Regions from separate parts of the Arthrobacter sp. TmtSoilC77 genome, predicted to be linked through region 2. Evidence: predicted binding sites of a transcription regulator. Region 2 holds the regulator's gene; the other holds the start of a gene.

Region 1 (3,406 bases), 2.8 Mb from region 2:
TCCCCAGGCCAGGGCTTCGTAGGCAACTTTGACGCCGTGATCCCCGGCCAATTCTGCGAGTTCCGCTAGCTGAGAGGCGCGGAGTTCGTCGTCGTCGATCGTTGCAGTAGCGACGTTGGAGCAGACCAGGATGGTGTCCATGCCCAGGCGTTCCATCAGGTTGAACTTGGCCTCGGCCCGCTTGAGGTTGGCCTTCAGCAGGTCCGGAGTGACGCCGTCGAAATCGCGGAAGGGCTGGTACAGATCCAAGCCGAGGCCAAGATCCGCGGCCATTTTCCGCACTTCCTCGGGACTCAGGGGCGAAGTGACGAGGTCCTGCTCGAAGATTTCGATGCCGTCGAAGCCCGCGATGGCGCAGGCCTGCATCTTTTCTTTCAGCGTGCCGGACAGGCAGACCGTTGCGATTCCGGTGCGCATCAGTGACCCGCCTTTGCCAGAGCCGGGGCTTCGGTGGCGGCGAGCGCATCCTCGACGGCGATCAGCTCAAGGAAGTGGGCCCGCATGCGGTCGCGATCGGCGTCGTGGCCCGTGAAGAGCCGGAAGGCGTCGGCGGCTTGACCGACCGCCATGCGTCCGCCGTCGAGAACTTTGCAGCCCTTGGCGCGCGCTTCGCGGACCAGCTGCGTCTCGATGGGGCGGTAGACGATGTCCGCAACCCAGTGCCGCGGTTCCAGGAGGTCGATGTCCAGGGGCAGCCCGGGGTGGGCAGCCATGCCGATCGGGGTGCAGTGAACCAAACCGTCGGCGAGGGGCATGATCTGCGGGAGCTCGTCGGTACTCCGCGGTGTGACCGTGGCGGCCGGGAAGAGTTCGCCGAGTTCGGTGGCGCGCTCTGCGGCCCGCGCCGGGTCCATGTCCACCAGGTCCAGGGCGCCGACCCCGGCGGTGAGCAGGGCGTAGGCGACGGCGGAACCCGCACCGCCCGCACCCAGCTGGACCACGCGGTCCAGCTTCGCACCGGGGAGTCCGTCGGCGAGAGCCGAGCCGAAACCTGAAAAGTCGGTGTTGTGGCCGATGAACCGGCCGTCCTGGATGAGGACTGTATTGACGGCACCCAGGCGACGGGCGTCGTCGGAAATTTCGTCAAGCTGCTCAAGGACCAGCTGCTTGCACGGGTGCGTGATGTTCAGTCCGTTGAAGCCCATGCGCTGGGCCGCGGTGAGGAGATCCCCGACGGCGTTGGCCGGCAAAGCCAGCTCCAGCAGGTCGATGGGGCGGTACAGCAAGCGAAGGCCCTGCACATCGGCTTCGCGTTCGTGCATGGGCGGAGTCAGCGACGGCATGACGCCTTCGCCAATCAGGCCCACCAGAACGGACTCGGCTCGGTTGCTCATCCTAAAGCTCCTTTGACTTCAGCACCCCTGCTTTTGGCACTTTCTGGGGCGCCAACTGCCCGGGTGTCTTCCAGATTACTACAAGTGTTCATATTCCGCACGCTTGTTCTTATCGCGAACAAACGCGATGTGCTGACCCAACTGAGTCGCAGTTGTGCGCGTTTAGCGGCCTCAAAACGCGCTTAAGTGCGACCTAGTTGGGCTAACGCTGGGGCAGGCGGGCCGCGAGTTCAGCCGCGGCCTCCTGCAAAGTAGGGACGTGGGCGATGAGCTCATCCATGGTGAGCCGAAATACCGGAACGGCCGTGGCGAGGGACGCAAAGGCGTGGCCTTGGGAGTTGAGGACCGGCACTGCGACCGCGCGCATGCCGATCTCGTTTTCTTCGTCCATGACCGCATAGCCCTGACGGCGCACTTGCTCGATCTCCGCCCGGAATGCAGCCCGATCGGTAATGGAGCGCTCAGTGAGAGGCTCCAGGGGCAACTCTTCGAGCAGTCGTTCGCGTTCGGCGTCGTTCTCAAAAGCGACTATCGCCTTACCCACGGACGTCGTGTGCAGCGCACCAAGATGGCCAGGATCGCTGGTGACGCGGAAGGTCTTGGGGCCGTCCACCTTATTGACGGTTAGATGATGATTTCCGTCGCGCACCGAGAGGATGGTTGCTTCTTCGGTCCGCTCCGTAACGCGCTGGAGTACGGGAAGGGCCGTTGCCGCGAAGCCGTGGTGATTGGAAACCCGCTGGCCCAGCTGGAAGACCCGCAATCCCAGATGATACCGACGTCCGTCGGGCTCGTAATCCACAAATCCGTCGCGCGTCAGCGAACCGAGCAGCCGGTACGTCGTGCTGAACGGAAGTCCCGCACTCCTGGCCAGATCCGCGGCGCTCGCACCCTTGGGCTCATTCCCCAGCAATACCAACAGGCCCAGGGCCTTGCCGACCATGTCGGTCTTTGTGTCCTCTTTCACACTCATGCGTAGATGCTCTCACATCGTGAGAGCTATTTCTAGATAGTGGGGACAAGTCTTGACAAGTGACCCCAATCACGGCCACTATTGCTGTATTGCACAAGTAGCTCTCACCATGTGGTTACTTTGGGATTGATCCGGCCGCACCTCGCTCTGGTCTTCCCGCAGAAGCTAGATCCGCGACATCGTCGTCACAGAAGGAACACCATGAGCCACACAATGCCGTCAGCGACGCCAGGCACAGTTACGCCAGCAGGAACCCCCAAGAAAGCGGCACTCGCCAGCTTCCTTGGAAGCGCAGTGGAGTACTACGACTTCTTCATCTTCGGCTCCGCCGCCGCCTTGATCTTTCCGCACGTGTTCTTCCCGGACGCGGACACCAACGCAGCCATCATGTCCTTCGCGACCTTCGGCTTCGCCTATGTTGCCCGTCCTGTAGGCGCCGTCATCCTGGGGCACTTCGGCGACAGGATCGGCCGGCAGAAGGTCCTCATGTTCACACTGGTCCTGATGGGCGCCGCCACCTTCGTGATCGGCTGCCTCCCGGACTTCAAGACCATTGGCTGGTGGGCTCCCGTCCTGCTGGTACTCGCCCGCCTCGCCCAGGGTCTTTCGGCTGCCGGCGAGCAGGCCGGTGCCTCCTCAATGACGCTGGAGCACGCTCCGGACAACCGCCGCTCGTTCTTCACCTCGTGGACGTTGACCGGCACCCAGGGTGGCCAGATCCTTGCAGCCCTGGTGTTCATTCCAGTTCTCGCGCTCCCGGACGAGGTCAAGTACGGCATCGGCTGGCGCATCCCGTTCTGGCTCAGTGCAGTAGTTGTCATCGTGGCCTACTTCATCCGACGCACCCTTCACGAGCCGCCGGCGTTCGCCGAGGCCAAGAAGAACAACCAGATCGCCAAGCTGCCCATCGCCGACCTCCTCAAGCTGCACTGGCGCGATGTCCTCCGGGTTGTGTGCTGTGCCTTCATCGCCGCGGTAAGTACGGTCTTTGGAACCCTGGCCATCAAGTACGCCCAGGACGTGGCCCACGTCAGCGGCACCATCACCCTGTGGCTCGTTGTAGTGGCCAACATTGTGGCCCTCGGTAGCCAGCCGCTCT
Region 2 (3,406 bases):
CTGGACCTTGATGTCTTCGACGTCGGCCATGAGCGCTTCGCGGTGGTTCAGGGCGGCCAGGGCCGTGGCTTGTGTGACGGCTGAAAGGTGGTAGGGCAGCCGAACGAGCCTGATGGCATCGGTGACCTCAGGCGCGGCAGCCATGTAGCCCAACCGGGCACCTGCCAAGGCAAAGGCCTTGCTCATGGTGCGCGAGACGATCAAACGTTCCCGCCCGGGAAGCAGCGTCAGTGCGCTCGGGGTGTTGTCGTGCGCGAACTCGTGGTAGGCCTCGTCCACGATGACGATTGCCTGGCTGGCCTCGCCGGCTTCGTACACGGCTTCGACCACGTCCAGGCCCAGTCCCGTTCCCGTGGGGTTGTTCGGCGAGCACAGGAAGACGATATTCGCTCCGGTCTCCCGCACCTGGGCAGCCGCAGAAGCCGCATCCAGGCCATAGTCATCAGCCCGCACCCCACGGACATACTCAGTGTCCGTGCCACTGGCAAGCAACGGGTACATGGAATACGTGGGAGGGAATCCCAGCGCCTTACGCCCCGGACCTCCAAAAGCCTGCAAAATCTGCTGCAGGACCTCGTTGGAGCCGTTGGCTGCCCAGATATTCTCCGCGGAAAGCCCGTGTCCGAGGTAATCGGCAAGGGATTCACGGAGTTCCGTGAATTCGCGGTCAGGGTACCGGTTCAGGCCAGTGGCCGCGGCGGCAACAGCCTGGGTAATCGCCGCTTGCACATCTGCCGGAACGCCATGGGTGTTCTCGTTGACGTTGAGCAAAATGGGGACGTCAAGCTGCGGCGCGCCATAGGGGCTCAATCCACGCAGGTTGGTCCGAAGGGGAAGTCGGTCAAGTCGCTCAAGCTGGTCACTCACCAAGACAGTTTAAGGTGCCGGTGCGACTGCGGAGTAACTGTGACGCCAGAGACGCTGGCCCCTCGCCCCCTGGCCGCTCAATTGGCGGGAACGAACAGCTGCTGGCCGGGCTGGATGCGTCCCCCGCGGAGATCGTTCAACTGGATGATTTCCGCGATGACATCACGGGGGTCCCGCTCCGGCGCGGCCGCACCGGCGATGCCCCACAGGGACTGCCCTGGCTGGACAGTAACCGTAACTGCCACCGGCGGCTGCAGCTGGGCTTGGGAATCAGAAGCTTTGGCCGGGGAGTTGATGAAGCCGGCAAGGCTCAGCAGCGCGGCAAGGAGCAGCATGACGGGAATTCCAAAGAAGACGATCCTGCCGCGTTGGGTAAGCCGGAGACGCGCAGGAGCCGGAGTGTTGCGGAATTCGTGGAACGTAGAGATTGCGGACATGAGCTGAGCCCTTCTGAGCGATTGCCTGCATCGGATGCCCGTTGCCGGCTGCCAATTCCTTGTGTTCGCCGAGCCCGGCCCCGAATGTTCGAACACTTTCTTCGAACATCCGAACCGCGCTCAACTTTTATAGAACACATATTCGAACCTTGCTATGACATTTTTAGCACTTATCAACGAACGGTGTCGAGACTCGCTAGAACGAATGTTTGATAAACGCCTGTGCCTGGCCTAGGTTTGAGTGAAGAAACAGGCACTGTTTCAGTGGAACAGGAGGGTCTGACATTTTTTCGGATCCCACATCCCCGGGCACACTTCAGACCGTGACCGGGCGGAACGGAAGGGCATTGGCGAACATGGCAGCGAAAGCCACCGGCGGCGGGGCACCCCTGCGGAGCCAGCAGCCTCAAAAGAGTCCCAAAAGCCTGACTGTCCGGCAGAAGAAAATCCTGGAAACCATCCAGCGGTCCGTCAATGACAACGGGTATCCGCCCAGCATGCGCGAAATTGGCGACACCGTTGGTCTCGCGAGCCTCTCCAGCGTCACGCACCAGCTCTCCCAGTTGGAGAAGCTCGGCTACTTGCGCAGAGATCCCAAGCGCCCCCGCGCCATGGAAGTACTCATGCCTTTGACCCTTGACGGCGGGACAATTCCCGGAGTGGAAGCAGCTACTACACTCCGCAGCGCAGGCGGACTCGCCGTGACGGAACTGGCCAGCGCCAGCGACACCGCGATGGTACCCCTCGTAGGACGCATCGCTGCAGGTGGGCCCATCCTCGCCGACCAGACTATTGAGGATGTCCTGCCCCTGCCCCGGCAACTGGTGGGCCACGGCGAACTGTTCATGCTGAAGGTCGCTGGGGACTCAATGATCGATGCCGCAATTTGCGACGGTGACTGGGTGGTTGTCCGTCGCCAGAATGACGCCATCAACGGTGACATCGTGGCAGCACTCCTGGATGACGAAGCCACGGTAAAAACCTTCCGCCAGCGGGACGGCCACACCTGGCTGCTCCCCCAGAACACGCAGTACGAACCGATACTTGGAGACCAGGCCACCATCATGGGCAAGGTCGTCTCGGTACTGCGCTCCCTCTAGGGAGTTCGCCTACGTTTTCTTTGCGCCCAGGCGTTCCAGGACGCCGCGCACAACGTTGCGGTCCGTCGTTGCCCAAAATGGCGGCAAAGCGGCACGCAGGAATCCGCCGTACCGTTCGGTGGAAAGCCGCGAGTCCAAGACGGCCACCACGCCTTTGTCGCCGGTGGAACGAATGAGGCGTCCCGCTCCCTGTGCAAGACGAATTGCCGCATGCGTAGCCGACACCGCCATGAACCCGTTGCCCCCGGACTGTGCAACGGCGCGTGAGCGTGCGGTCATCAGCGGGTCATCGGGCCTCGGGAACGGAATGCGGTCAATCACCACAAGGCGGCATGAACCGCCAGGGACGTCGACGCCCTGCCACAGGGACATGGTGCCGAAGAGGCAGGTGTCCGGTTCATCGGCAAATTGCTTCACCAGTGCTGCCATGGTGGATTCCCCCTGGCAGAGGATGTCCACATCCAGCCGCGGGCGCATGGCATCTGCAGCTTCTTCGGCCGCCCGACGCGATGAGAACAGGCACAGGGCTCCCCCACCGGATGCACGGATGAGGTCTTCAAGCTCATCCAGGGCCTCGGGTGAAGTGCCCCTGCCGGGCTTGGGCAGGTGCTTGGCCACGTAGAGCACACCCTGCTTCGGATAATCAAAAGGTGACCCGACGTCCAACCCGGTCCAGCTTGGCGCCCCATCTCCAATAAGCCCCAGGCCACCGGCTGCGGGTTCAAAGGCAGATCCAATGGCCAGCGTGGCAGAAGTAAGCACCACTGTGTGCCCCGCGAAAAGGCCCTCCCGCAGGCGGCCGGCAACGCTAAGCGGCGCGATGTTGATCAGTGCGGGCGCGGTCTCGTCCGGGGGTGAGTATCCCTGCTGGGGATCGAAGGTGCTGTTCCTGGAGAACCACACAACTTCACGGTTCTCCTTGGCTGCGAGCATCCGCTCGCACAGTTCCAGAATGAGCATGAGCCGTGAGCGCGCAAGCTGCCTCCCGCCGTCGACCGCGTT

Evidence for each region. Region 2 encodes LexA, which represses DNA repair genes until DNA is damaged. Its sites were predicted from a motif close to TCGAACANNTGTTCGA; they were not measured.
Region 1: a site for LexA is predicted at 1,430-1,445, ahead of AC6I99_RS21430 (shikimate dehydrogenase). Genes of this name have one in related genera too.

What each region holds. Positions count from the first base shown of each region.
Region 1 is NZ_AP046050.1:4,622,946-4,626,351, forward strand. It holds gene AC6I99_RS21425 (bifunctional sugar phosphate isomerase/epimerase/4-hydroxyphenylpyruvate dioxygenase family protein) at 1-417, opposite strand, end outside; gene AC6I99_RS21430 (shikimate dehydrogenase) at 417-1,334, opposite strand; gene AC6I99_RS21435 (IclR family transcriptional regulator) at 1,537-2,307, opposite strand; gene AC6I99_RS21440 (MFS transporter) at 2,509-3,406, shown strand, end outside.
Region 2 is NZ_AP046050.1:1,788,669-1,792,074, reverse strand. It holds gene AC6I99_RS08270 (histidinol-phosphate transaminase) at 1-867, opposite strand, end outside; gene AC6I99_RS08265 (LysM peptidoglycan-binding domain-containing protein) at 945-1,304, opposite strand; gene lexA (transcriptional repressor LexA) at 1,661-2,404, shown strand; gene AC6I99_RS08255 (ATP-dependent DNA helicase) at 2,414-3,406, opposite strand, start outside.